One region of the Micrococcus sp. KRD096 genome, then DNA from elsewhere that is predicted to be linked to it. Evidence: predicted binding sites of a transcription regulator. Region 1 holds the regulator's gene; the other holds the start of a gene.
What was found. Region 1 encodes LexA, which represses DNA repair genes until DNA is damaged. Its sites were predicted from a motif close to TCGAACANNTGTTCGA; they were not measured.

Region 1 (14,179 bases):
TCCAGGATCGCGAAGCGGTCGCGGCCGAACGTGGCCGGGTCGGCGAGGCGGAAGAGCACGCGGCCGTCGTCACCGTCGACCACGTCGAAGCTGCGGTTCCCCATCAGCATTCGGCCCAGGCCCCCGCCCGTGGTGACCACCGAGACGACGGTGCGCCCGTCCGGGTCCGTCACCTGGATGTCGTTGGACAGGAAGCTCGTCACCTGCTGCAGGATGAGGACGTCCGTGTGGGCGAGGCGACCGGCGTCGAAGGCGGGGCTCATGGGACCAGTCTGCCGTGTCGGGCCCTGCGGAATATTCAGGACGGGGCGGCTCGTTGTGCGGTATAGTTCATTTTTGAAGAACACGGCGACGGCGCGGCCGGCACCGTGAGACCCGCCCCCGGGCACACTGAGGAGCACACCATGCAGTTCGGCGTCTTCACGATCGGCGACATCACCGCCGATCCGACGAACGGGACCGCCCCCACCGAGCATCAGCGGATCAAGGACACCGTCAAGATCGCCCGCCACGCCGAGCAGGCGGGCTTCGAGGTGTTCGCGACCGGCCAGCACCACAACCCGCCCTTCGTGGCCCCGGGCAACCCGCCCACGCTGCTGGCCTACCTGGCCGCGCAGACCGAGACCCTCCAGCTCTCCACGGCGACGACCCTGATCACCACCATGGACCCGGTGCGTCTGGCCGAGGACTACGCGTACCTGCAGCACCTCGCCGACGGTCGCGTGGACCTGACGATGGGCCGCGGCAACACCGGCCCCGTGTACCCGTGGTTCGGCAAGGACATCCGCCAGGGCATCCAACTCGCCGTGGAGAACTACAACCTCCTCTACCGCCTGTGGCATGAGGAGACCGTGGACTGGAGCGGCAACCACCGCACCCCGCTGCAGGACTTCACCCTCACCCCGCAGCCCCTGGACGGCGTCGCCCCCTTCGTGTGGCACGGCTCCATCCGCTCCCCCGAGATCGCCGAGCAGGCCGCCTACTACGGCGACGGCTACTTCCACAACAACATCTTCTGGAACAAGGAGCACGTCATCCAGATGGTGCGCCTGTACCGCCAGCGCTACGAGTACTACGGCCACGGCAAGGCCCATCAGGCGTACGTGGCCCTGGGCGGCCAGGCCTACATGGCGAAGAACTCGCAGGACGCCGTGGCGGAGTTCCGCCCCTACTTCGACAACGCGCCGGTCTACGGCCACGGCCCGTCCCTCGAGGACTTCTCGAGGATGACGCCCCTGACGGTCGGCTCGCCGCAGCAGGTCATCGAGCGCACGCTCACGTTCCGCGACTGGGTGGGCGACTACCAGCGTCAGATGTTCCTCATCGACCACGCCGGCCTGCCCACGGACACCGTCCTGCGGCAGATCGACCTCTTCGGCGAGGAGGTCCTGCCCGTGCTGCGCAAGGAGTTCGACGCTCTGAAGCCGGACGACGTCCCGGCGGCCCCGACCCACGAGTTCCTCGTGGCACGCGCCCGCCGCGGCGAGGCTCCCGTGCCCGGCGGCAAGGAGGGATCGCAGGCCCAGCTCGACCGCGCGGCGGCCGCCGAGCAGCGCGCCACCGCCGATGCCGCGAAGGGCGGTGCCGCGCAGTGACCACCCCCGGCGCCCCCGATGCCTCCGCCCCGTTCACGCCGCAGGCCCGGCACCTCGCCGTGGTCTCCGGCGGGTCCGGGGACCCGTCCCAGACCCGCATGCTCGCCGAACGCATGGCGGAGTCCGCCTCGGCGGCGCTCTCCGAGCACGGCGTGGTCCCGCAGATCCACCTGATCACGCTGCGGGAGCTCGCCGTGGACATCGCGCAGGCCCTGGTGACCTTCGCCATCTCCCCGGCCCTGCGCGCCGCCCTGGACGAGGTCGCCCAGGCCGACGCCGTCATCGCGGTCTCGCCCACGTACAAGGCCTCCTACTCGGGCCTGTTCAAGTCCTTCTGGGACCTCGCGGAGCCCACGTCCGTCGTCGGGGTGCCCGTGCTCCTCGGCGCCACCGGCGGCACCGCCCGCCACTCGCTCATGATCGACACCGCCATGCGGCCGCTGTTCGCCTACCTCAAGGCCCGCATCGTGCCGACCGCGGTCTTCGCGGCCTCGGACGACTGGGGCGAGGCGGCCGGCGTGCAGGCCTCGATGCGGACCGACCCGCTGCAGTCCCGCATCCGGGCCGCCGGACGCGACCTGGCCGAGATCACCCTGAGCCGCCCCCCGCGGGCACGCGCCGCCGCGCCCGCGGACATCGACCTGGAGGTGACCCCCTTTGAGCAGCTCCTCAACCCCGGCCCCTGAGCCCGCCGCGCAGGACGCGGCGCCGGCGGAGCCCGACGGCGGCTGGTTCGGCTCCGCATCGGAGGCGCACCGCCCGGTGGACCCGCCCAAGCGCGCCTGGCGCGCCTACTTCGAGGCCACCCAGATGCTCACGGAGGTCCTGGAGCGCCGCCTGAAGCAGGACTGCGGCATGTCGCTGGCCGACTACAACCTGCTGCTGCTCCTCTACGAGTCCCCCGAGGGCCGGCTCCGGCTGGGAGAGCTGGCGTCCCGGATGGTCTTCTCCCCGTCGCGCATCACCTACCAGGTGAAGACGCTCGTGGCCCGCGGCCTGATCGACCGCCGCCCGGTGGCCTGTGACCGGCGGGGCTTCGAGGCCGTCCTCACCGACGAGGGCCGGTCCGCCTTCCGGCGCGCCGCGATCGAGCACGCCCGGCAGGTGGACGAGCTCTTCCTCGGCGACCTGGCGCCGGGCGAGGCGGAGTCCCTCACCCGGATCTTCTCCCGCCTGGGGCGGCGGCTCGAGGGGCTGTGCTGACCGCGTCCCCACCTGGCCGGGGCCGCCCCGGGACGTGACGAGGCCCGGTGATCCGTGCGGGATCACCGGGCCTCGTCGTGTCGTTCGGGGCGGAATCGATCAGCCGACCAGCTGACCGCCCAGGGTCACGGTGGCGTCCGTGGCGGCGCCGGCGGCGTCGACCACGGTGACCACCACGGAGCCGCCCGCGGGCACCTCGGCCGGCACGGGCAGCCAGGCGCGGTACTCGCCGGTGAGGTCCAGGCCGTCCTGGCCGAGGACCGTGCCGTCGGCGTCGTAGGCCGTGACGGTGACGGAGGCGAAGCCGCCCTGATCCGTCTGCGCGACCACCTGGGTGCCGTAGGCGACACCCTCGGCGGGCGCGGCCACGACGTCGGTCACGCCCGGCGCAGCGGCCTCGGCGACCGGGGCCTCAGCAGCGGGGGCCGCCTCGGCGGCCTCCTCCTCCGCGGCGGCCTCGGCGCGGGCCTTGAGCTCGGCCGCGATGGCCTCCTCCTCAGCCGGCGTGAACTCGGTCAGCTCGGACTCGTCCACGGCGGGCTCGCCGCCGGTGGGCAGGTCCTCGTCGGCCACGGGGCCCGCGACGTCGGCGATCGCCGGGGCGGTCTCGGCGGCCGGAGCGGTCTCCGCGGCCGCGGCGGTCTCGGCGGCGGGCGCCGCGGAGGCGTCCAGCGCGTCGAGGGACTCGACCGGGACCATGATCGAGGACATCGCCTGGGCGTCGCAGCCCACCACGTTGCCCTCGGCGTCGAAGGTCACCGGGGCGATGCCCGAGATGACCCCGACCACCCGCTGCTGGGCGTCATAGACGGCCCCGCCCGAGTCGCCGGCGTAGGTCGAGGCGGTGTCGAGGGCAACCTGATCCGCGTACGCGTCGTCGCAGACCGTGGCGGCCTCGAAGGTCTGCGTGTGGGACACGGTGTTCGGCGCGCCCAGCGGCACGGACGAGCCGTGGGTGTAGACGGTCTCGCCCACACCGATGGACGAGGCCGGCCGCGTGGACCAGTCGCCCACGACGTCGACGTCGTCGGCCAGGGCCACGCGGACCGCGTCCACGCCCGAATCGCCGGGCAGTGCCGAGACGGTGCCGATCGCGGTGCCGTCGACGTCGCGGACGGTCGAGCCGATCTGCCACTGGCCCGCACCACAGTGGGCCGCGGTGTAGGCGGTGGCGTCGTCGACGATGGTCAGACTGCACGCCCCGGCCGGCGCGGTGATCGCCGAGCCCTGGGTGAGCGTGGTCTGCGCGAGGGCGGGGCCGGCACCGGCCACCACCACCGCGCCCAGCGCCGCGGTGGCGACGCCGGTCAAGGTTCTGGTTCTCATGGGTACTCCTCGGAGGATGGGAGGCATGGGGCCGGCGCGCGGCGCACGGCCTCCAGGACGGGGTGGGGCCACCACGGGCCCTCCCCTCCCCCTCAACGGTACCGGACAGGCCGGGCGACCGATCAGGGTCGGCGGACCGTGATCTCCACGGAGTCGGCCCGCTCGGCCAGCAGCGGCAGGTCTGCCAGGAGGGTCTTGAGCGTGGCCGTCATCAGGCGCACCCCGGCCGCGTCGGCGTCCCGGGTGGGCATCGCGACGATCTGCAGCTCGGGCCCGGCCCCGCCTCCGTTCATCACCGCGCCGGAGCCCGTGTGCGTGGCCACCCCCGACCCGGGTGCGAGGCCCAGGTTGAGCAGGTTCGGGACCAGGTCGGCGACCTCGGCGATCTCGTCCGCGATCTCCTGGTCCCGATAGGCGGGGGTCCACTCCCTCTGCTGGGCGAGCGACCACACGGCCGGGCGTCGCACCACGTACGTGTGCTCGGCGCCGGCGTCGATGACGACGAGCTCACAGCCCTCGTCCACGGCGGACAGGCAGGCACGCGGCAGCCACACGGCCACGGGTCGGGCGACCGGGTTCCATGCCGTCAGCGCGGGCACGTTCGTGAACACCGGCAGCGCCTGCCGGCCGTCCGGCGCGCGCATGGTCACGAGGGCCACGTCCGCGGCCTTGTCCCCGTGCGCCGCGACGTCGTGCTCGTGACCGGTGTGGTCGGCGTGGTCGTGGACGTCGTCCTCGTCCACGGCAAGGGTGGGCACGACGGCGGCGAACACGCGGATGCGCGCGAGCACCTCCGTCACCTCCCGCTCACCGGCGGAGCCGTCCGTCAGGGCCGCCATGACGGCGGTCCACTCGGCCGGGCTGGTGCCGTCGTCCTCGTCGAACACGTGCAACGGGTTCGCGGAGCCGTCCACGCCGGGGCCGGAGAGGTCACGGCCCTGCCACGGGACGCCCGCGGTGTCCGCGGTGTTCTCGCCCGCGGTCTTCTCCCGCATGCGGTCGAGTGCGGCCCGGATGTGCCCCGGCAGCTCCCGGGCCGCCGGATGCGGCACCGCGACCGTCTCGTCGATCGGACCGAGCCCGTCGTCGCGGGCCAGGCCGCCGTCGTCGTGCGAGCCCGTCACGGGGCGACCGGGCCGGGCTGCTCGGAGCGCGCCTGCTCCACCGTGGCGCCGCCGGCGACGGCCAGCGCCTGCTCCAGGCTGAAGCGGCCGGCGTACAGCGCCTTGCCCATGATCGCGCCCTCGACGCCCTGGCCGGTCATGGCCGCGAGCGCGGCAACGTCCTCGAGGGAGGAGATGCCGCCCGAGGCGACGACCGGCTTCGCGGTCTTCGCGCAGACCTGGGCGAGCAGCTCCGTGTTCGGCCCCTTGAGCGTGCCGTCCTTCGTGACGTCGGTGACCACGTAGCGGGCGCAGCCGGCATCCTCGAGGCGGGCGAGCACCTCCCAGAGGTCGCCGCCCTCCTTGGTCCAGCCGCGGGCGGCGAGCGTGGTGCCGCGCACGTCGAGGCCCACGGCCACCCGGTCGCCGAAGCGCTCGATGACGCGCGCGGTCCAGTCCGGGTCCTCGAGGGCGGCGGTGCCCAGGTTCACGCGCGCCGCACCCATCTCGAGGGCGTTCTCGAGCGAGGCGTCGTCGCGGATGCCGCCGGACAGCTCGATCTTCACGCCGATCTCCTCCACCACACGGCGCATGACCTCGCGGTTGTCACCGCGACCGAAGGCCGCGTCCAGGTCCACGAGGTGGATCCACTCCGCGCCGGCGCGCTGCCAGTCCAGGGCGGCGGTGACCGGGTCGCCGTACGAGGTGGCGCTGCCGGCCTCGCCCTGGACGAGGCGGACGGCCTGGCCGTCCTGGACGTCGACGGCGGGCAGCAGCTCGAGGGCGGGGGCGTTCGGGGTCATGGGGTTCCTCTCGGGTGGGGCGGCCGGCGCGGTCAGGCGCCGACGGTCAGGAAGGAGGCGGCGATGGCCATGCCGGCCAGCACGAGGACGATCACGATGGCCCACAGCGGCGCCTTCTGCGTGCGCATGGACCAGGCGGCGCCGAGCAGCAGCCCGCCGAGGGCGAGGTAGAGGACGGACCAGTAGGGCATCAGAGGGTCTCCAGCCAGTTGCGCAGCAGCTGCAGCCCGGCGTCCCCGGACTTCTCGGGGTGGAACTGCGTGGCCGACAGGGGGCCGTTCTCCACGGCGGCGATGAAGTCCGCGCCGTGGTGCGCCCAGGTGACCTGGGGCGGACGCATGGCGGAGATCGTCTGGTCGAACTCCCATTCGAGCACGCCGTAGGAGTGGACGAAGTAGAACCGCTCGTCCTCGATGCCCGCGAAGAGGGCGCTGCCCTCGGGCGGCCGGACGGTGTTCCAGCCCATGTGGGGCAGGACCTCGGCGGGCAGCTCGGCGACGACACCCGGCCACTCCCCCATGCCTGCGGTGCGCTCGCCGTGCTCGACGCCGGCGTCGAAGAGGATCTGGTGGCCCACGCAGATGCCGAGGACGGGTCGGCCCCCGGCCACGCGGCGGCCGATCCAGCGGGTGCCGCCGACCTCGGTCAGTGCCCGCATCACGGACGCGTACGCCCCGACGCCGGGCACGAGCAGCCCGTCGGCCTCCTGCACGGCCTGCGGATCGCGCGTGAGCTCGACCTCCGCGCCGGCCCGCTCCACGGCACGCAGCGCCGAGTGCACGTTGCCCGAGCCGTAGTCCAGGACGGCGACGCGCGGCCGCACGCCGGGGACGGTGGTGGGGCGGGCCATCAGAGGGCGCCCTTGGTGGAGGGCACGCCGGTCATGCGGGGGTCGTCCTCGACGGCGGCGCGCAGGGCGCGGGCGAAGGCCTTGAACTGCGCCTCGACGATGTGGTGCGGATCCCGGCCTCGCACGACGTCCATGTGGAGGCAGATCGCCGCGTGGTACGTGATCGACTCGAACACATGGCGGGTCATGGAACCGGTGAAGTGCCCGCCGATGAGGTGGTACTGCTGGCCCTCGGGCTCGCCCTCGTGCACGAGGTACGGCCGGCCGGAGACGTCGACGACGGCGCGCGCCAGCGCCTCGTCCAGCGGCACGGACGCCTCGCCGAAGCGGCGGATGCCGGACTTGTCCCCGAGCGCGGTCTTGAGCACCTCGCCCAGGGTGATGGCGACGTCCTCGACCGTGTGGTGCACGTCGATGTGCGTGTCCCCGGTGGCACGGACCGTCAGGTCGATCTGGGAGTGCCGGGACAGCGCGGTGAGCATGTGGTCGTAGAACGGCACGGTGGTGGAGATCTCAGCGCGGCCGGTGCCGTCCAGATCCATCTCGACGTACACGTCCGACTCGCTCGTGGTGCGCGTCATGCGCGCACGGCGTCCGGAGATCAACTCGGCTGCCACGGGTCCTCCTCGGGCTGGGTCCGCACCGGTCCGGGACGGGTGCGGGGGGATGCGGGTGCGCGCGGCCGGTGCCGGCGGGCCGGGGCGCCGCGCGCGCTGTCCCCATCCTAGGGAGCCGGGCGGACGCCGAGACTCCGGTGACGCCTCAGGACCGGTCCCCGGTCTCGCCGAGGACCTCCGCGAGAGCGGTGAGGAACGCCGTCGTCTCCGCCTCGGTGCCGGCGGTGACGCGCAGGTGGTGCGGGATGCCGACGTCCCGCACGAGGACGCCGCGGTCGAGCAGGCGGCGCCACACGTCGGACGCGTCCTCGAGGTGACCGAAGAAGACGAAGTTCGAGTCGGACACCGAGGGCCTCAGTCCCAGGCCGCGCAGGGTGGAGACGATGCGGTCGCGCTGGGCCTTGATGTCCTCCACGGTGCGCAGCAGCGCGTCCACGTGATCGAGGGCGGCCTCCGCCGTGGCCTGCGTGACCGCGGAGAGGTGGTACGGCAGGCGCACCAGGCGCAGGGCGTCGGCGACGGCGGGGTCCGCGGCCAGGTAGCCCAGGCGCGCGCCGGCCAGGGCGAACGCCTTGGACATGGTGCGCGTGACGATCAGCCGCTCACGGCCGGGCAGGAGGGTGAGGGCGGAGCGGGTGCCGGCGAGGGCGAACTCCGCGTAGGCCTCGTCCACGACGACCATGGCGCCGGGCCCGCCGGCGGCCTCGTTCTGCGCCTGCGCGGCGTACACGGCCTCGATGGTCGCCAGGTCCAGGGCGGTGCCCGTCGGGTTGTTGGGCGAGGCCAGGAAGACGACGTGCGGACGGTGCTCCCGCACCATGGCCGCCGCGTGCTCGGCGCTGAGGGTGTGGTCTTCGGCACGGCCGCCGTCCACGAACACGGTGTCCGTGCCGCCGGCCAGCAGCGGGTACATGGAGTACGAGGGCAGGAAGCTCAGCAGTGTCCGCCCGGGGCCGCCGAAGGCCTGGAGGATCTGCTGCAGGATCTCGTTGGAGCCGTTGCCGGCCCACACGTGGTCCGCCGTGAGGCCGTGGCCGAGGTAGCCGGCGAGCGCACGTCGCAGCCCCGTGAACTCGCGGTCCGGGTAGCGGTTCAGCCCCCCGGCGACGGCCGCGACCCGCTCGGCGATGGCGGTGGCGACCTCCTCCGGCACCGGATGCGTGTTCTCGTTGGTGTTGAGCATGTACGGCACGTCCAGCTGGGGGGCGCCGTAGGGGCTCAGGCCGCGGAGGTTCTCACGCAGGGGCAGAGAGCTGAGGTCGGTCATGGCCGCCAGTCTAGGAAGCGTGGAGGGCGAGGCCCGCCGTGCGTCACCGCGTGGCCGGGACGAACAGCTCCTCGCCCGGCGCGGGGGCCCGGCCCTCGAGCCCGTTGAGCTCGTCGATCGTGGCGATCACCTCGTAGACGTCCGCCTCCGGAGCCACCGTGGTGGCGATGGTCCACAGGCTGTCCCCGGGCATGACCGTGACGGACTGGGTGGCGGGCCCCGCGGTGTCCGCGGACACCGCGGCGGGCGACAGCAGCACACCCAGGAAGAAGGCGGCCGCCAGCGTGGCGGCCACGGCCGCGGCGATCACGGGGATCCCCCGCAGCACGAGGCGGCCGCGGCGGGTCAGACGGATGGTGGCCGGACGCGGCCGCGCCGTCGCGGGCGAGCCGGCGAACTGGGCGGTGGTGAGCGTCATGGTGTCCTCCTCCGGGGCGGATGCCCTCCAGGTGATCGAACATGTGTTCGAATCCGTTCGAATGCCTTTCTAGCACAGGTGTTCGAGACATGCCACGACGAGATCGAACATATCTTTGAAGGAGAGGCGGCTCTCCTCTAGGCTCGAGGCCATGCACGGACGCCCCGGAACGCCCCGGGACCGCCAAGACACAGGCAACCAGCGGGGGCGGACACGGTAAGCGTCCGGACGGCAGCCGGACGCCGGAACACGAGTCCGGCCACCATCACCCCGGGAGAACGGACGGCAGCCATGAGCACCACCGACGATCAGCCGGCGGCGCGCGCGCCGCTCACCGACCGCCAGCGGCGGATCGTGCAGACCATCCGGGACGCGATCGCCGACCACGGCTACCCGCCCTCCATGCGCGAGATCGGCGACGCCGCGGGCCTGGCCTCGCTCTCCTCCGTCACGCACCAGCTGGGCCGTCTCGAGCGGCACGGCTACATCCGGCGCGACCCCGGACGCCCGCGTGCCCTCGAGGTGCTGCTCGACGTGGACGGCACCCCGCTGGGCGAGGCCGCCTCCCCCACCGCTGCGCCGTCGTCGCGGGTCTCCGCGATCCCCGCGTGGCACACCGGCGCAGACGAGGCGGACAGCGTGCCGGTCCCCTGGGTCGGCCGCATCGCGGCGGGCGGCCCGGTCCTGGCTGAGCAGCAGGTCGAGGACGTCATGGCGATCCCGCGACGCCTCACGGGCGAGGGCGAGCTGTTCATGCTGCGCGTCACGGGCGACTCGATGGTGGACGCCGCGATCTGCGACGGCGACTGGGTGGTGGTGCGCCGGCAGGACACGGCGGAGAATGGCGACATCGTCGCGGCCCTCCTCGACGACGAGGCCACCGTGAAGACCTTCCGCCGCCGCGACGGGCACACCTGGCTCCTCCCCCAGAACACGGCCTACGAGCCCATCCTCGGCGATCACGCCACCGTGATGGGGCGGGTCGTCACGGTCCTGCGTTCGCTCTGACCCGCTCCCTCCGGCCGGGCCGACGGCCCGAGGCCGAGCGAGGTCAATCGCCCGAGGCGAGCCGTGCCAGCACCCCGCGGACGACGTCGCGGTCCGTGGTGCGCCAGAAGTCCGGCAGGGCGCTCGTGATGTAGCCGCCGTACCGCTCGGTGGCCAGGCGGGGGTCCAGCACGGCCACCACGCCGCGGTCCGTCACGGAGCGCACGAGGCGCCCGGCGCCCTGGGCCATGCGCACGGCCGCATGCGTGGCGGAGATCCGCATGAACCCGTTGCCGCCGTGCCGGGCGACGTCCCGGGTGCGGGCCTGGGAGAGCGGGTCGTCCGGCCGCGGGAACGGGATGCGGTCGATCACCACGAGCCGCAGCGAGTTCCCCGGCACGTCCACGCCCTGCCACAGGCTCATGGTCCCGAACAGGGACGTGTCCGGCTCCTCGGAGAACTGGCGCACGAGGGCGGAGAGGGTCGCGTCCCCCTGGCACAGGATCGTGGTCTTCGGCCCGAGCCGACGGCGCATCTCGGCGGCGGCGTCCTCGGCCGCCCGGCGCGAGGAGAACAGGCCGAGGGCCCCGCCCCGCGACGCCCTCAGGAGCGCCTCGAGCTCATCCAGGGACTCGGGCGAGGCCGTCCGGCCGGGCCGGGGCAGGTGCCGGGCCACGTAGAGCACCCCCTGACGCGGGTAGTCGAAGGGGCTGCCGACGTCGAGGGCCTCGAACTTCGGGGCGTCCGGGCCGGCCAGGCCCACGTCGCCGGCCACCGAGTCGAACCGGCGCTCCCCCGAGCCCACGGTGAGCGTGGCGGAGGTGAGCACCGTCGTCGCCTTGCCGAACAGGCCCTCCCGCAGCTTGCCGGCCACCGAGAGCGGGGCCACGTAGAGCTGGGGCGGGTCGGTCTCGTCCCCCGGCTGCCAGCCCACGCCGGGCTCGAAGTGGCCGGGGCGGGTGGCCCACAGCACCTCGGGGAAGTCGGCCTCGGGCCGGGCCGCGAGCATGCGCTCCACCACCTCGAGGACCTCGAGGATCCGCGAGCGCGCCATCTGCCGTCCGCCGTCGGCGTCGGCCTCCTTGTCCTTGTCCTGGCCGAGGTCGGACAGGCACTGGCGCGCGGCCGTGAGGACGCCGGTGAGGGCCTGCTCCTGGACCTCGTCGGGGCCCGCGGCGATCAGACCGGACGGAGTGTCCGTGAACGCGCGGTCCAGGGCCGCCCCGGCCTCGATCAGGTCCTCCACGGCCACGGTGGTGTGGCGGCGCAGCGAGGTGGCCGCGCCGTGCACGATCGACCCGGACAGCTGCCCGGTGACCGCACCGGTCACCCGGTCCTGCAGCTCGTGGGCCTCGTCCACGACGACGGCCGAGTACGCCGGCAGCACCGCGAGGCCCTCGAAGGCGCTGATGGCGAGCATCGCGTGGTTGGTGACCACGACGTCCGCGTCCGCCGCGTCCGCGCGGGCACGCTCGGAGAAGCACTCCTCGGCCTGGGGGCAGCGGGACGCGCCGAGGCAGTCGACCGCGGTGACGGAGACCTGCCGCCACGCGCGGTCGGTGACGGGGACCTCGAGGTCGTCGCGGTCCCCGGTCTCGGTCTGGTCCGCCCACGCCCGCAGGTACATGACCTCCTTGCCCAACAGGGAGGAGGGCCCGGCGGCGCCGTCCGTGGCGGAGCCGATCACCCCGCCGTCGTCGGCGACCGTGAAGAGGGCCTCCTCGCCCTCATCCCCGGGGTAGCCGCCGTCCACCTTGTGGCGACAGAGGTAGTTGGAGCGGCCCTTGACCAGGGCGACGACGGGCTCGCGAGGCAGCTCGTCCTTGAGCGCCTCGACCAGCCGGGGGGCGTCCCGCTTCATGATCTGGGCCTGCAGGGCGAGCGTGGCCGTGGCGACGACGACGGGGTCCTCCTGCGTCATCGCGTGCTGGATCGCGGGGATCAGGTAGGCCAGGGACTTGCCGGTGCCGGTGCCGGCCTGCACGAGCAGGTGGCGGCGCGACTCGAGGGCGCGCGCCACCTGCAGCACCATCTCCCGCTGGCCCGCGCGGTGCTGGCCGCCGGTGGCCTGCACCGCGGCGTCCAGCAGGCGCAGTGCCTCGCGCTCGTGCTCCGTGCGGGGCTGCGCGCCGCCTGCCCCGACTTCCTCCGCCCCGCCGCTCACAACGCGTCCGCCTCCACGACGAACTCGGCGAAGTCCGGCGCGATGTCTTCACGGACCAGCACGGACAGGCGGGTGCCGCCCTCCTCGTAGCCCTCGGCCAGGATCTCCGCGTCCGCCGAGTGGAGGCGGGAGACCAGCTCACCCCGGGTGAACGGGATCAGCAGTTCGAGCCGCACGTCCGGCCGCGGGATGGTGGCCGCGATGGCGCGCTCGAGCTCGTCGATGCCCTCGCCGGTGCGCGCCGAGACCACCACGGCGTGGGGCTCCTTGGCCCGGATCCGGGCGATGACGGCCGGGTCCGCGGCGTCCGCCTTGTTCAGCACGATGATCTCGGGGATCCGGTGCGCGTGCACCTCCGCGAACACGGAGCGCACCGCGGCGATCTGGCCCTCGGGGTCCGGGTGCGAGCCGTCCACGACGTGCAGGATGACGTCCGCGTCCGCGACCTCCTCGAGGGTGGAGCGGAACGCCTCGACCAGCTGCGTGGGCAGGTTCCGCACGAAGCCGACCGTGTCCGAGAGGGTGTAGCCGATGCCGTCCGGCGTCATGGCCTTGCGCACGGTGGGGTCCAGCGTGGCGAACAGGGCGTTCTCCACGAGCACCCCGGCGTGGGTGAGGCGGTTGAGCAGGGACGACTTCCCGGCGTTGGTGTACCCGGCGATCGCCACGGACGGCACCCGGTTGCGACGACGGTTGGCGCGCTTGGCCTCCCGGGCCGGCTTCATCCCGGCGATGTCCCGGCGCAGCTTCGCCATGCGGGTGCGGATGCGGCGGCGGTCCAGCTCGATCTTGGTCTCACCGGGTCCACGGGAGCCGATGCCCTCGCCGGCGGCGGCACGGCCGCCGGCCTGCCGGGACATGGACTCGCCCCAGCCGCGCAGGCGCGGCAGCAGGTACTCGAGCTGCGCGAGCTCGACCTGGGCGCGGCCCTCACGCGAGCTCGCGTGCTGGGCGAAGATGTCCAGGATCAGCGCGGTCCGGTCGATCACCTTCACCCGCACCACGTCCTCCAGCGCGCGACGCTGAGACGGGGCGAGCTCGGAGTCCACCACCACGGTGTCCGCACCGGAGAGCGCCACGATCTCGGCGAGCTCCTGCGCCTTGCCCTTGCCGAGGAACGTGGCCGGGTCCGGGGTGGCGCGGCGCTGGATGACGCCGTCGAGCACCTCCGAGCCCGCGGTCTCGGCGAGCGCGGCGAGCTCCCGCAGGGAGTTCTCCGCATCCTCCGCGGAGCCCTCGGTCCAGACGCCCGCCAGCACCACGCGCTCCAGGCGCAGCTGGCGGTACTCGACCTCGGTCATGTCCTCGAGCTCGGTGGACAGACCCTGCACGCGCTTGAGGGAGTGGCGCGCGGCGAGCTCGTCCTGGTCACCGTCGGCGTCCGTGTGCCCGTCCTCGCCCTCGTCCAGGGCGAGTGCGCGGCCCGCGAGCGCGCCGGAGCGGTCCGGGGTGCCGGCGTCGGGGGCGTCCTCGTGGTCCGCGACCACACTGTCCGCGGAGCCGCGCCCGGTCGCCTCGCGGCCGGAGGCGCGGCGAGCGTCATCGGCGGCCAGGATGCGGTCGATCACGGCCTGGATCTCGTCCTCGGAGCCGTGGGCGCCCTGGGGGCCGGGGGTGTGCTGGTTCTTCTCAGTCATGGTCTCCTCTGGGCCGCCGCGGTCGGGCGACCCGATCGTCTCAGGGTAGAGGGGTCGGCGGACGCGTTAGGCGGCTGTCCGCAGGGGGCGGACGTGGCGGGTGACGCGCACGGCCGGTTAGGCGGGGTTCGGCGCCGCGCTGCGACGATCTCGCGGCGGCTCCGTCGGCATGGGGAAGGTGAGCACGCGGCACCGCAGCCACGAGGTCT
Region 2 (14,179 bases), on a different contig from region 1:
GACTTCTGATCCCGTCCGCCTGAGCCCCGTCCTGACGACGGCCGGTCGCCTCCCCACGGAGGCGCCCGGCCGTCGTCGTCTCGCGAGAGGCATCACACGTCGGCCCCGGGCCCCGCAGTATGACGTTGCGCGTCACCGCCCTGCCCGATGGAGCGCACACGCTGCGATAGGCTTGGGCCCAGCTTCAGGAGAAGCGGCTGTGGACCCCGCCTCGGCGGGTCCACGTGGTCCCACGACGAGCCGCTCGCCAACCCCATGTTCACGGGTGGCAACGGACCGAGAAGCGGCCCGCCTCCGCTGCGTGCAGACCCCTCGAGGGGAGCCCGCGGTGACTGGGGGACGGGCAAGAGCAGCGTTCGAAAGGATCCCGGCCTCCGGCTCGGGGCGTCTCCCGCCCCCGCCCGCCGTGCTGTGCCCCGCGGGGAATCAGCCACCGCACGGCCCACCCCGCACCGTTCCGCACCCGCCGTGCCCACCCGCGCCGGCGGCCTCGCACCGTCCTCCAAGGAGAACCCCATGACGACCCCCTCGAACATCTCCCGCCGCTCCTTCGCCGGCCTGTCCCTGGCCGCCGTCGGCGCGTTCGCCCTGACCGCCTGCAACTCGCAGGCCGAGGAGAAGGGCGACGACGGCGCGCAGACCGTGCGCATCGGCGTCGTGTCCGAGAACGAGACGCACCGCGCCCTGGTGAAGCTCGCCAAGGAGAAGCACGGCATCGACGTCGAGATCCGCAACTTCACCGAGTACACGCAGCCGAACCCGGCGCTGGACAACGGCGACATCGACATGAACTGGTTCCAGCACATCGCCTACCTGGCCGACTACAACCAGGCCTCCGGCAAGGACCTGACGCTGATCGGGACCACCGAGATCATCCCGCTGCCCCTGTACTCCAAGAACTACAAGGACGTCTCCGAGTTCAAGAAGGGCGACACCGTCGCCATCCCGAACGACACCGTGAACGAGGCCCGCGCCATCAACGTGCTCGTCGCCGCCGGCCTGTTGAAGCTGTCCAACGAGACCATCCGCCCCGAGGTCCGCGACATCGACGAGGCCGCCTCCACCGTGAAGGTGCAGCCCGTGGCCGCGCAGCAGACCGTGAACGCGCTCGAGTCCGTCCAGGGCTCGGTCATCAACAACACGTTCTCGGCCGACGCCGGCATTGACACGAACACCGCCCTGTTCAAGGACGACCCCCAGGCCGACTCCGCCAAGCCGTTCGTCAACGGCTTCGCCGTGCGTCGTGCGGACCGCGACAACGAGACCTACCAGAAGGTCGCGGCCCTGTACCACGAGCAGGCCGTGCTGGACGAGTCCGCGAAGCTCTCCTCCGACACGAGCGTGCCGGTGCAGCTCGACGCCGCCCAGATCGACGAGACCCTGAAGCAGTACCAGGACGCGATCGCGAAGCAGGGCGCCTGATCCATGGCAGGTTCCCATACGTCCGACCGTGACGCGGTCACCCCGGGGCGCCACTCTGAGGGCGCCCCGGGAGAGCCGGTCATCGTCTTCGACCACGTCAGCCGCGTCTACGGCGCCAAGAAGGGTGCCGGTGTGAAAGCCGTGGACGACGTCTCGCTCACCGTGAACCGCGGCGAGGTCTTCGGCGTCATCGGCTTCTCCGGTGCCGGCAAGTCCACCCTGATCCGCATGATCAACGGGCTGGAGAAGCCGACGTCGGGCACCGTCACGGTGCTGGGCCAACAGGTCTCGCACCTCTCCGAGGCGAAGCTGCGTCCGCTGCGCACCCGCATCGGCATGGTGTTCCAGCAGTTCAACCTGCTGACCTCCCGCACGGTGGCCGGGAACATCGAGTTCGCCCTGGACACCGCCGGCTGGCCGCGGTCCACGCGCCGCGCTCGCGTGGCGGAGCTGCTCGAGTTCGTCGGCCTGGCGGACAAGGCCAAGCACTACCCGGAGCAGCTCTCGGGCGGCCAGAAGCAGCGCGTCGGCATCGCCCGCGCCCTGGCCGCCGAGCCGGAGATCCTGCTCGCGGATGAGGCCACCAGCGCCCTGGATCCCTCGACGACGCACGAGGTGCTCTCCGTGCTGCGCCGCGTCAACGAGGAGCTTGGGGTCACGATCGTGGCCATCACCCACGAGATGGAGGTCATCCGCTCGATCGCCGACCGTGTCGCCGTGATGGACACCGGCCGCGTGGTGGAGAGCGGCAAGGTCTACGACCTCTTCTCCCGGCCCGCCCACTCCGCCGACGCCGCGTCCTTCGTGGCCACGGCGCTCAAGGACCGGCCGAATGCCGACGAGGTGGCCCGCATCCGGGCGCGCACCGAGGGTCGGCTGATCATGGTCTCGCTCAAGGACTCCGCCGCGGTCTCGGCGGTGCTCGGCACCGCATCGACGCGCGGCGTGGGCTTCGAGATCGTCCACGGCGGCATGTCCGCCACCAAGGACTCCGCGTACGGCCTGCTCACCGTGGCGCTCACGGGCGAGGCCGCCGCGGTGGACGCGTTCGTCGCGGACCTGGCCGGCGCCGGGGACGTGCAGGAGGTGCACCAGTGATCGAGCGATTCCAGAACCTCGACTGGGGGTACTACGGCCCCGAGCTGATGACCGCCGTGGGGGACACCCTCTACATGGTCGGCTGGGCCTTCATCCTCGGCGGCATCCTCGGCCTGCTGGTCGGGCTCGTCCTCTACACCACGCGTCCGGGCGGCATCTTCGCCAACCGTGCCGTCTACCTGGTCACGAACTTCGTCGTGAACCTGATCCGGCCCATCCCGTTCGTCATCCTCATCGCCGCCCTGCAGCCGCTGACCATCGCGGTGCTCGGCAGCGGCATCGGCAACACCGCCGTGGTGTTCTGCATGATCTGGGCGTCCACGTTCGGCATCGCCCGCATCGTGGAGCAGAACCTCGTCTCCCTCGACCCCGGCGTGATCGAGGCCGCCCGCGCGATGGGCGCCTCCCGCATGCGGATCGTGCGCACCGTGGTGCTGCCCGAGGCCCTCGGCCCGCTGATCCTCGGCTTCACGTTCGTGATCATCTCGCTCGTGGACATGTCCGCCATGGCGGGCATCATCGGCGGCGGCGGCGTCGGCAACTTCGCCATCGTGGAGGGCTACAACCGGTTCCGTCCGGAGGTCACCTGGCTGGCCGTGATCGTGGTGATCGTGTTCGTCCAGGCGCTGCAGCTGATCGGCAACGGCATCGCCCGCAAGGTCATGCGCCGCTGAACCCCGGCTCGGTCCGCACGACGACGGCCGGTGACATCCCCGCGGGGACGTCACCGGCCGTCGTCGTCGTTCTGGCAGACTTCGGCCCATGACCGACATCACCTCCACCCCCGCGACCTCCGTCGCCGACGATCCCCTGGCCTTCTACGTGCGCCTCGGCGAGCCCACCGTGGACGCCGACGGCGTCCGCACCTCCCGCGTGCGCTCCACCGTGCACGCCCAGGGCGCATGGCGGGAAGAGGAGATGCACATGGCCGCCGTCTCGGGCCTGCTGCTGCACGAGGTCGCCGCGCACGAGACCACCCCCGGGCTGCGGGTGGGACGGCTCTCCTACGACATCCTGGGCACGCTCTGGTCGGGCGAGCTCGAGGTGGTCACGCGCACCCTGCGTCCGGGCCGGACCATCGAGCTCGTCGAGTCCGTGCTCCACGCCCGGGGCCGTACCGTGCTGACCCTGCGCGCCTGGCTGCTGTCCACCTCGGACACCTCCGCCGTCGCCCAGCTGCCGGACGAGCCCCTCCCGCCGCGCTCGCAGGCGCAGTCGCACAACGCGCTCCACGGATGGGGAGGCGGGTACATCGCCTCCCTCGACGGCGTCGTCCTGCCCGGCCACGGGCCGGGTCACGGCCGGGTGTGGCTCACCACGGACCGCGAGATGGTGGCGGGGGAGAGCACGAGTGACCTGGTGCGCCTGATCAGCCTCACCGATGCGGCCAACGGGATCGCCCCGGCCCTGCCGGCGAAGCCGGGCGGGTGGTTCTTCCCCAACGTGGACCTGCAGATCCACCTGTACCGCGAGCCCACCGGCCACTGGCTCGGCCTCGCGGGGCAGGTCACGGTGGGCCCGGACGGCGTGGGCCTGACCAGCACCGTCCTCCACGACGACGACGGCCCCTTCGCCCACGTCGAGCAGACCCTCACCCTGCGCTCCTGGCCGGTCGAGGGCGGCCTGTGAGCGCAGCTCCCCGGCTGCGCTGGGCCGTGCAGGAGCGGACCCTCGGGGCCGCCGAAGACCTCGACTGGGCCATGGGCGAGCTGGCCGTCTTCCGCGCCACCGCGGCCGAGGGAAGGGCCCTCGACGATCTGATCCGCGTCTACGTGCCCGAACCGACCGTCGCGTTCGGCCAGCGCGATGCGCGGCTGCCCGGCTTCGCGGCCGCGGCTGCGGCGGCCCGCGCCCACGGCTTCGCGCCGGCGGTGCGCCGGGCCGGCGGGCGGGCGGCGGCCTACCACCACGGCTGCCTGGTGGTGGACCACCTGAGCCAGCAGGAGGACGCGGCACTCACCCAGCAGGCCCGGTTCGCCGAGTTCGCCGACCTGTTCGTGCGGGCGTTCGCGCGCCTGGACGTGCCCGCCTCCGTGGGCGAGATCCCGGGGGAGTACTGCCCGGGTGAGTTCTCCGTGCAGGGTCCTGCGCCGACCTACCCGGTGAAGCTGGCCGGCTCCGCGCAGCGCGTGGTGAAGGGGGCGTTCCTGTTCTCCACCCACGTGGTGGTGTCCGACCCCGCCCCGCTGCGGGCCGTGCTTGTCGACGTCTACCGGGAGCTCGGCCTGGACATGGACCCCCGCACGGCGGGCGCGGCCGAGGACGTGCGCCCCGGGGTGAGCGTCCCCGCTTTCGCCGTGGCCCTGCGGGAGGAGTACACGGCGTGGGCCGCCGCCGCCGGGCTCGAGGTCGTGGACGAGCAGCTCGCCGTCCTCACCGCGGGCACCGCCGGCTGAGGGCACGGGCGGCCCGGCTGCGGGCGGCCCGTCAGGCCGTGAGATCCGCGATGATCTCCCGCTTGCGTCGCGGGGTGAAGCCGGCCGCCACGGCCGCCGCCCGGCGCGCCGCGTCCGTCCGGTACAGGGACCAGCCCCGCTGCACGAGGAACGGCACCGGCTTGCGGCGTTCGGCGACGTCGCGCACGAACCGGCGGGCCGCCGTCGTGGTCCGCGCCTGGTCGATGTACCAGGCGGCGTAGCGGACCCCCGCCCGGTCCAGGGCAGCGGGCATGCGCTCGGCGAAGATGCCCTCCGCCACGATCACCCCGCCCGGCTCGAGCGCGACGGTGCTGTGCCCGCGGACGGAGGACGTGGAGATGTCGTAATCGGGCACGCGCGTGGCGCCCTCCTCGAGCAGTTCGACGACGGCGTCCACGGCCGCCTGCTCATCCCACGTTCCGGGGTGGTCCCAGTCGATCTCACCGTAGGGGGTGCGCGGGAACACGGGGCCGGGCCCGCCCGCGGCGCCGTCGTCGGACTGCGGACGGTAGAACGCATCGAGCGAGAGGTGGGGCCGGCCGTGCCGCCGGGCCAGGTAGGACTTGCCGGAGCCCGACGCGCCGCCGAGCAGGATCACGGAGGGAGGGGGCGAGGCGGGGAGGATGGTCACGGGGGACCATTCTTCCCCACCTCGGCGCGGCCTCAGTGGCCGCGGTCGATCCACTCCTGCAGGTGCGGCTTCTCCGTGCCGATCGTGGTGGAGTCGCCGTGGCCGGTGTGGACCACGGTGGCCTCCGGCAACGGGAACAGGCGCTCGCGGATGGACTCGATGATCGTGTCGAAGTCCGAGTACGAGCGGCCGGTGGCGCCGGGCCCGCCCTGGAACAGGGTGTCGCCGGAGAACACGACGCCGGTCGGGGCGCCGTCGTCGCCGGCCTCGCCCAGGGCGGGGGCGTACAGGCAGACCGAGCCGGGGGAGTGACCGGGGGTGTGCAGCACCCGCAGCTCGACGCCGGCCACGCGCAGGACGTCGCCCTCGGCGAGCGCGCCGTCGGGCTCCTCGTCGGGGAAGACGTCGTCCCAGAGCATGCGGTCTGCGGGGTGGAGCAGCACGGGGGCGTCCACCATCTGGCGGAACTCTTGGACCTGGCGGATGTGGTCGTCGTGGCCGTGGGTGAGGACGATGGCCAGCACCTGGCGGCCGTTCACCTTCTTCCAGACGGCCGAGGCGTCATGGGCCGGGTCGATGACGACGCACTGCTCCGCGCCGCCGACGATCCACACGTTGTTGTCCACGTCGAACGTCTCCCCGTCCAGGGAGAACGTGCCGGAGGTGACCAGGTGATCGATGCGTGCCATCAGAGCACCACCACCGAGCGCAGGACGTCGCCGGACTTCATCGTCTCGAAGGCCTCGTTCACCTCGTCCAGGGCGATGGTCTCCGTGACGAACTCGTCCAGCGGCAGGCGGCCCAGGCGGTACTGGTCCACGAGCATGGGGAAGTCGCGCTCCGGCAGGCAGTCGCCGTACCACGAGGACTTCAGCGCGCCGCCGCGGCCGAACACCTCCGGCAGGGGCAGCTTCAGCTCCATGCCGGGGGTGGGCACGCCCACCAGGACGACGCGGCCGGCCAGGTCCCGGGCGTAGAACGCCTGCTCGTAGGTCTCCGGGCGGCCGACCGCCTCGATGACCACGTCGGCGCCGAAGCCGCCGGTCGCCGCGCGGATGGCCTCCACGGGGTCCTCGTCCTTCGAGTTCACGGTGTGGGTGGCGCCGAGCTCCTTGGCCTTGGCGAGCTTCTTGGCGTCGATGTCCACCGCGATGATCGTGGTGGCGCCGGCGAGCTTCGCCCCGGCGATCGAGGCCACGCCGACGCCGCCGCAGCCGATCACGGCCACGGACTCGCCGCGCTTGACCTCGCCGGTGTTGATGGCCGCGCCGATGCCGGCCATGATCCCGCAGCCGAGCAGGCCGACCGCGGCCTGTTCCTCGGGCGTGTCGACGCCGTCGACCTGGGTGCACTGCTTGGCGTGGACGAGCGTCTTGTCCGCGAACGCCCCGATGCCCAGGGCCGGGGACAGCTCCGTGCCGTCCTCGAGGGTCATCTTCTGGGTCGCGTTGTGGGTGTTGAAGCAGTACTTCGGCTCGCCCTTGCGGCACGCGCGGCACTCGCCGCACACGGCGCGCCAGTTGAGGATCACGGTGTCGCCGACCTTGACGTGGTCGACGCCCTCGCCGATCGCGGAGACCACACCCGTGGCCTCGTGGCCGAGCAGGTACGGGTACTCGTCGCCGATCCCGCCCTGCTGGTAGTGCAGATCCGTGTGGCAGACGCCGCAGGTCTTGATGTCGACCACGGCCTCGCCGGGTCCCGGATCGGGGATGACGATGGTCTCGATGGTGACGGGGGCGTCCTTCGCCATGGCGACGACGCCGCGGACCTTCTGGGACACGTTGTTCCTCCTGGTGGTGGGGATCTGCCCGATGCCGCGCATGCGTGGGGCGGCGCGGCGTGCGGGCTCGTTCTGCCCATCCCATCACAGGACTCTGTGCGACGCATCGGTGAGCAGCCGGGGGGCCTGGTGTGTGGCGTCACCATGGCGGCCGGGGGAGACTGCAACCTGACCCGCAACACCGATGTGAACGGAGGGGCGAACCGTGGCAGGACATGGCAGAGACGAGGACGAGGCGCACGAGGCGCACGAGGCTCCAGCCGGGGCTCCGGCCGGTGCCCGGAACGGCACCGGGGCGCTCGCTCAGTGGCGCATCCCACTGGTGGGGCTGCTGATCGGCGTCGGCCTGGGGGTGGTGTTCGGACTGGGCACCGAGAGTCCCCGGGGCAATGTGCTCGGCTGCGCGATGATGGGCTTCGCCCTCGGCATCGCGTGGATGTATGTCGAGCGTGGCCGGGACGGGAGGGACCGCTGACGTGTGCGGCCGCTACGTGATGGCCCGCGCCACGAGCGACCTGGTGGCCCTGGGCGATGCCGAGACGAATGAGGAGCTGGTGCTCCGCCAGAGCTGGAACGTGGCGCCGACAGCCGAGGTGCCGATCCTCGTGGCGCACGCGGACGACGTCGGTGCCGGAGTGACCCGGCGGATCCACGTGGCACGCTGGGGCCTGGTGCCGCCGTGGGCGAAGGAGCTGTCCGTGGGGTCCCGTGCGTTCAACGCGCGCTCGGAGACCGTGGCCTCCAAGCCGACGTTCCGGGCCGCCGTCCGCGCCCGCCGCTGCGCCGTGCCGGCGGAGGGCTACTACGAGTGGAAGACGCCGGAGCCTGGCGCCAAGGGTCCCGACGGGCGAGCCGCGAAGAAGCAGCCCTACTACGTGCACCCGGCCGGGGCCGGGGACGGCGAGGGGCCGGTCATCTGGTTCGCCGGCCTGTACGAGTGGTGGCAGGACCCCGAGGCCAAGGCCGCGGGGGAGGACGCCTGGGTCCTCTCGACGACGATCCTCACCATGGCCGCGCCCGACGCGGACGACGACGATCCGGTGCTCGCCGCACTCGGCCGGCTGCACGACCGGCTGCCCGTGCCCATGGACGCCGAGACGATGGGCCGGTGGCTCGCCCCGGACACGCTCGGGTCCGCCGAAGAAGCCGACACCCTCGTGGGCGAGGTGCGCGCCGGCGCGTACGACGTCGCGGCGGGCTGGTCGCTGCGGCCCGTGGGGGGCGCCGTGGGGAACGTCCGGAACAACGGGCCGGAGCTGACCCAGGAGATGAGAGAGCAGCAGGGAACGCTGCTCTGAAGGACGGGGCGACGGGGATGACCTGCCCGTGAGACGCGGGAACGCGGTGCCGCGGCACCGTGATCGGATCGAGACGGATCCGAGACCGTCCTGAACTCCCCCTGAGAATGGGCTCTGCGTAGCGTGGGTGTCACCGGGCCGGTATGAGCGCCGCATCTCTCGGCGGGGTGCCACGGCGAGGCCGGAGACGGTCATCTCCTGTTCACCCTGTCCGTGGACGGCACCCCGGTGGCCGCCGCTCTCTACGACGAGACCGCCGGCACTCCGGAGGGCAACATAGGCCCCTCTGCCGGGCTCGTCTACGCGTGGGGCGAGCACAGCCTGGCCGACCCCGTGTTCGGGGACTACCCCGAGCGGTTCCTCACGCTGCAGCACGCCGAGCCGGGCGTGCTGCTGCCGTTCCGGTCCGAAGGCCTGGGCGACGACGCGGCGGTCGCGGAACTCTCGTGGGGTCCGCGCTGGGGTGCCCTCTGGCGCGACACCACGGTGGATTCCTTCACCGGGTTTCACTACCTCGCCGACGCGACATACCCGACCGACGACCGCCTCGTCCTCGACTGGTCGCTGGACGGGATGACCAAGAGTGAGGACGTCATCATCACCCAGGACGCGGAGCGGTCCGACGTCTTCGCGCTCGTCGAGTTGCTCGCGGACGGGCAGAAGCCCCGGGCCCTGAACGTGCCGGCGATGGAGGACGCCCACACGACCCCGGACACGGTCGAGACCGGGCGTGAGGTTCCGGAGGGCGCGCTCGGAGCGCTCGCGGCCCTCGGCGCGGGACTCGTGCTCGCGGCCCGGGGGTGGGTGCGCCGGGTCTGACGCACCCGGCCGACGAGGGGGCCGCGGGGCGGTGGACGGGAGACCGTCGGCCGCCCCGCGGTCCGTCCTCAGCCGGCCGGAGCGGATTCGATGGGGCCGGTGCAGCCCCAGGCTGAGGAGTCGACGCTGCAGTCATCGGCGACATTGCGGGTGATGGTGCGCCAGATGTTCGCAGTGACGGGGGCCGAGTCGAGGCTGATGGTGCCCGGGATGAGCACCCATTCGCCCCCGGCCTCCCGGTATTCGCCGATGTACACGGTGGTGAGGCGGACCGTGTACTGCCCGGTGTCCTCGTACACGTGGCTCGTGGGGGTGGGGACGTTGAACTCCGGCTGGCTCTGGCCTGCGACCGAGGTGGTCTTGGTGGGGGACCCGTCCCCGTAGTCCCAGTGGAAGCTCACCGGCGTGGCGCGGAGTTCGACCTCGACCCCGTTGAGGGTGGTGACGAGCGTGCGCGTCTCGGCGTCTGCGTAGAAGTTGGTCTCCGCATTGCGGATCCCGCGTCCGCCGTTGTCCGACCGGATCTCAGGCTCCAGCACGAGGAGCGTGCGGACCTCGTCGATGGAGACGGGCGGGGCGCCGTCTGCTGCTGGGGCTGGCGAACCCGCAGTAACGCATTCCGGCCGGCTGTAATAGGGATCCCTATCTGGGCGAGTTGTGTCGATGAACTGCTCGCGTACCCATGCTCCTTCTGGGCAAAAGGCCTCGGTCTGTTCGCGACACGTCCCAAAATCGGAATTGTTTTCTTGATTCGGGAAACAGGCGTCTACAGTGCGCTGCTCGATTGCCGGCTTTTCTCTGGCTCCTGGAGCGGTAACTGCGGACACCGGTTCGGAGGCCGGCTGAGGGGGCTGTGTTCGCGACTGTTTCTTGCACTGCGTTCGAATCCTAAATTCGACGTCTTCTCGCTTGCCACTAATGGGAACATCGGTGCAGGTCTTCGCGCGCTGTGCGTGTGCCGATGGCGCCTGAATCAGCGTTAAGGCAATGCAGGCAGTTGCTATCGCAATCAAAATACGAGAGATGGAAGGCATTATTGAGCATCCTGGTGATTTTGCATCTCATCGATCACCCAGTGGCCCTTGGAGGGTTCGTAGACTACGTCGGCCAGCCAGGTCTCGTCGTGAGTTTCCGCCCCACTGGCAGAGTCGTCTCTAACGCCCTGTGAGTCGAAGACCTCTACAGCGGATGCGTCACGAACAAGAGTAGCGGTGTAGCCAAACTCTGACGGGGTGAGAGTTAACGATTTGATCGAGGTGCGCTCTCCCGTTGACCAGCCACCTTCTTTGTAGTGCTGGGCAGTTGAGTCGGATACGGCTTGGCAAAGCTCGCAGTATTCGCTGTATGTCGAATCAAAATCAGCAGTTTCTCCGGTCTGGTCGGTGTAGTAAATAGCCTCCCAGAAGTAGCGAATCGCCGCCTCGGCGCCCTCCTTGGTCTCTTCCTTCATGGCGGCGGGCATCTCCGGCTTGGGCACGTTCCGCGCGGGACCGTCGGCAGACGCGGGAACGTATTCGCCGGACCCGCTCTCCGTGGCCGTGGAGGATGAGCTGACGCCTGCGGTCTCGCTCGTGCTCGCGGGCGCGGACGTCTCGACGGCGGGCTTGGCGGACGAGGGCGACGTCGTCGACGACTCGGCGGGCTCGGACTGCCCGCCGCAGGCGGTCAGTGCGAGCGCCAAGGCCACGCTGAGCGTGCCGGCCTGGGCGAATCGGTGGCGGCGCAGGGCGCGCCCGGGTGCGGTGAGAGACATTTCCCCTCCAACTGGACGTCCGTCGTGTGTCCGCGCCTCCCGCGCTGATCCCGCAGCGCGGTGCCCGTGGCATGCGAGGCCCGGTTGGTTCGGAGTATACGCAGACGGATTGTGGTCCTGCTCGCATTGTCCACAGGACCGTGCCGGCGCACTTCTTCCAGCCCAAGAGACGATTTTCTCGTGCATGTGCACCCCAGTGTCGGGGTCGAGGCCCACGGCCAGGACTCGGCCCCTCCTGTCTCGGGGGCGATGCGTCCTTAACGTGTCCGGCGGCCGCCCTACCTTCGCACCCATCGCATTCGAACACATGTTCGAGTACGATCGGGGGTGCGGCCCCACCTTCCCACTTCTTCCCCGCGTCCGGTCCGCCGGACGGGCCGCGCTCCCATCGCGCGACGGCACCCCGTCGTCGGTCCGGTCAGCAGTGCACAGGGAGAGAAGCAGAATGGGAGTCCTCACACAGTCGGTGGCGGTGGAGTACGGGGCAGACGGCACCCCGAAGGGGCTGCGCTGGAACGGGCGGGACTACGTCCTCGCAGAGCGCCCCGTGCGCTGGTTCGAGCGGCGCCGCTGGTGGGCGGAGGAGGTCCGCGCGGAGAAGGGCCGCGGCGCCGGTCTCGTGGACCACGAGATGTGGCGGCTGCAGGTTCGCCTGGCCCGGGCCGGCGCCGCGCCCCTGCAGACCCTCGACGTCGCCCACCACCTGGACTCCGGCCGGTGGCGGCTCGTGCGCGTCCACGAGCACGCCCAGGACCTGAGGCGGTCGGCATGAGCCGGGCCGCCGCGGCCGGACGCACCGCCGCACCCTTCGCCCACCTGCACGTCGCCTCCGCGTTCAGCGCCCACTACGGGGTCAGCTGGCCCGAGGACCTCGTGGCCGCCGCCGCGGCCGCGGACATGGACCTGCTGGCCTGCACCGACCGGGACGGGCTCTACGGCATGGCCAAACACGTGGGCGCCTGCCTGCGCCACGGCATCACCCCGATCGTGGGCGTGGACCTGGCCGTCCGGTGGAGCGAGGACGAGGACGCCGGCCGCGTGGTCGTGCTCGCCCGAGGAGGCTGTCATGGCTCCGGCTACCGCTCCCTGTGCGAGCTCGTCTCCGCCGCCCACGCCCGCACCACCGGGGGAGCGGCGGGCGGCAGCCCGTGGGCCAGCGTCGCCGAGCTCGCCGCCGCGGCGGCCGGCCGGGTCCCCACCGCCGCCAACCGGGACAACCCCCCCGAGACCGACCTCGGCTGGGGTGTGCCCCGCGTCCCCGAGGCCGCCATCATCGGCATCGACGGCCCCCCGGAGCACGTGCTGCGCGAGCGCACCCGCACCGGCCTCCTCGCCCGCTACCCCCACCTCCACACCGGGGGAGGCCTCCCCGGCACCAGCCAGGCGGCCCGGGACCTGCAGGACCGCGCCGAGCACGAGCTCGGCATCATCACCCGACTCGGCTTCTCCTCCTACTTCCTCACCGTGGCCGCCGTCGTCGACCTCATCGAGGGCATGGGCATCCGCGTGGCCGCCCGCGGCTCCGGCGCCTCCTCCCTCGTCAACCACGCCCTGCGCATCTCCCATGTCGACCCCATGGCCAACGGCCTGATCATGGAGCGCTTCCTCTCCACTGACCGCTCCACCCTCCCGGACATCGACATCGACGTGGAGTCCGCCCGCCGCCACGAGATCTACCACGCCGTCGTCGAGCGCTTCGGCGCCGAGCGCACCACCCTCATGAGCATGCAGAACGCCTACCGGGCCCGCGGCGCCGTCCGCGACGCCGGCCTCGCCCTCGGCATGCCCGAACCCGAGGTGGACGCCATCGCCAAGCAGCTCTGGCGCTTCTCCGCCTCGAACTTCCGCGAGGCCCTCCAGCGCATGCCCGAACTCGGCGGTCTCTCCCGCCGCATCGAGTCCGGCCGCGCCGAGGGCGACCGCCAGCTGGACCTGCTCGTCGACCTCACCGAACGCCTCGACCGCCTGCCCCGCCACATCTCCATGCACCCCTGCGGCGTCATCCTCGGCGACGCCGCCCTGCTGCACCGCACCCCCGTCCAGCCCTCCGGCATGGGCCTGCCCATGAGCCAGTTCGACAAGCACGACATGGACCCCATGGGCTTCCTCAAGCTCGACATCCTCGGCGTGCGCATGCAGTCCGCCATCGCCTACACGATCGCCGAGGTCGAACGCACCACGGGCGAGCACATCGACCTCGAACAGGTGCCCCTCGACGACGCCGCCACCTACGCGATGATCCGCACCACCCACACCCTCGGCTGCTTCCAGATCGAGTCCCCGGGTCAGCGCGAACTCGTCGGCAAGCTCGCCCCCCACGAGTTCAACGACCTCACCGTGGACATCTCCCTCTTCCGCCCCGGCCCCATGCAGTCCGACATGGTCCGGCCCTTCCTCGAACAGCGGCACGGTTGGGCACCCGCCCACTACCCGCACCCCGACCTGCGGCCCGTCCTCGCCGAGACCCACGGGGTCACCGTCTTCCACGAACAGGTCCTGCGCACCATGGACGTCATGACCGGCTGCGGACTGGCCCGCGCCGACGAGCACCGCCGCCTCCTCGGCGGCCCGCAGGAACACCTCGTCGAAGAGGCCTTCCGCACCGGCGCCCTCGCCCGCGGCTACTCCCTCGACGTCATCGACGAGGTCTGGGCCACCCTCTCCGCCTTCGGCTCCTTCGGCTTCTGCAAGGCCCACGGCGCCGCCTTCGCCGTCCCCACCTACCACTCCGCCTGGCTCAAGACCCACCACCCCGCCGCCTTCATGGCCGCCATCCTCGAACACGACCCCGGCATGTACCCCGCCCGCCTCATGGTCTCCACCACCCGCGGCACCGCCCCCGGCCGCACCGCCCCGCGCTCGCGGTCCGCCCGTCCACGGCAGGTGGAGGGCCAGCTGGCCCTGGACCTGCCGGACACCGAGCTCACCACCCTCGCCCCGCTCTTCCCGGACCCGGCC

Region 2: a site for LexA is predicted at 11,521-11,536, ahead of J1M41_RS09655 (DUF6504 family protein). Genes of this name have one in related genera too.

Annotation. Positions count from the first base shown of each region.
Region 1 covers NZ_JABFAY010000002.1:66,365-80,543, reverse strand. Annotated here, with positions in the region: gene J1M41_RS00620 (LURP-one-related/scramblase family protein) at 1-263, opposite strand, end outside; gene J1M41_RS00615 (LLM class flavin-dependent oxidoreductase) at 405-1,595, shown strand; gene J1M41_RS00610 (FMN reductase) at 1,592-2,281, shown strand; gene J1M41_RS00605 (MarR family winged helix-turn-helix transcriptional regulator) at 2,253-2,798, shown strand; gene J1M41_RS00600 (trypsin-like serine protease) at 2,898-4,124, opposite strand; gene J1M41_RS00595 (SseB family protein) at 4,247-5,248, opposite strand; gene priA (bifunctional 1-(5-phosphoribosyl)-5-((5-phosphoribosylamino)methylideneamino)imidazole-4-carboxamide isomerase/phosphoribosylanthranilate isomerase PriA) at 5,245-6,030, opposite strand; gene J1M41_RS00585 (hypothetical protein) at 6,063-6,221, opposite strand; gene hisH (imidazole glycerol phosphate synthase subunit HisH) at 6,221-6,880, opposite strand; gene hisB (imidazoleglycerol-phosphate dehydratase HisB) at 6,880-7,461, opposite strand; gene J1M41_RS00570 (histidinol-phosphate transaminase) at 7,643-8,764, opposite strand; gene J1M41_RS00565 (LysM peptidoglycan-binding domain-containing protein) at 8,808-9,182, opposite strand; gene lexA (transcriptional repressor LexA) at 9,474-10,190, shown strand; gene J1M41_RS00555 (ATP-dependent DNA helicase) at 10,234-12,333, opposite strand; gene hflX (GTPase HflX) at 12,330-13,970, opposite strand.
Region 2 covers NZ_JABFAY010000018.1:171,406-185,584, reverse strand. Annotated here, with positions in the region: gene nrdF (class 1b ribonucleoside-diphosphate reductase subunit beta) at 1-9, shown strand, start outside; gene J1M41_RS09725 (MetQ/NlpA family ABC transporter substrate-binding protein) at 517-1,422, shown strand; gene J1M41_RS09720 (methionine ABC transporter ATP-binding protein) at 1,426-2,520, shown strand; gene J1M41_RS09715 (methionine ABC transporter permease) at 2,517-3,194, shown strand; gene J1M41_RS09710 (thioesterase family protein) at 3,283-4,149, shown strand; gene J1M41_RS09705 (lipoate--protein ligase family protein) at 4,146-4,916, shown strand; gene J1M41_RS09700 (uridine kinase) at 4,948-5,568, opposite strand; gene J1M41_RS09695 (MBL fold metallo-hydrolase) at 5,601-6,257, opposite strand; gene J1M41_RS09690 (S-(hydroxymethyl)mycothiol dehydrogenase) at 6,257-7,351, opposite strand; gene J1M41_RS09685 (hypothetical protein) at 7,557-7,826, shown strand; gene J1M41_RS09680 (SOS response-associated peptidase) at 7,828-8,649, shown strand; gene J1M41_RS12100 (hypothetical protein) at 8,863-9,468, shown strand; gene J1M41_RS09665 (PKD domain-containing protein) at 9,537-10,007, opposite strand; gene J1M41_RS09660 (DUF6318 family protein) at 10,502-11,221, opposite strand; gene J1M41_RS09655 (DUF6504 family protein) at 11,667-11,993, shown strand; gene J1M41_RS09650 (PHP domain-containing protein) at 11,990-14,179, shown strand, end outside.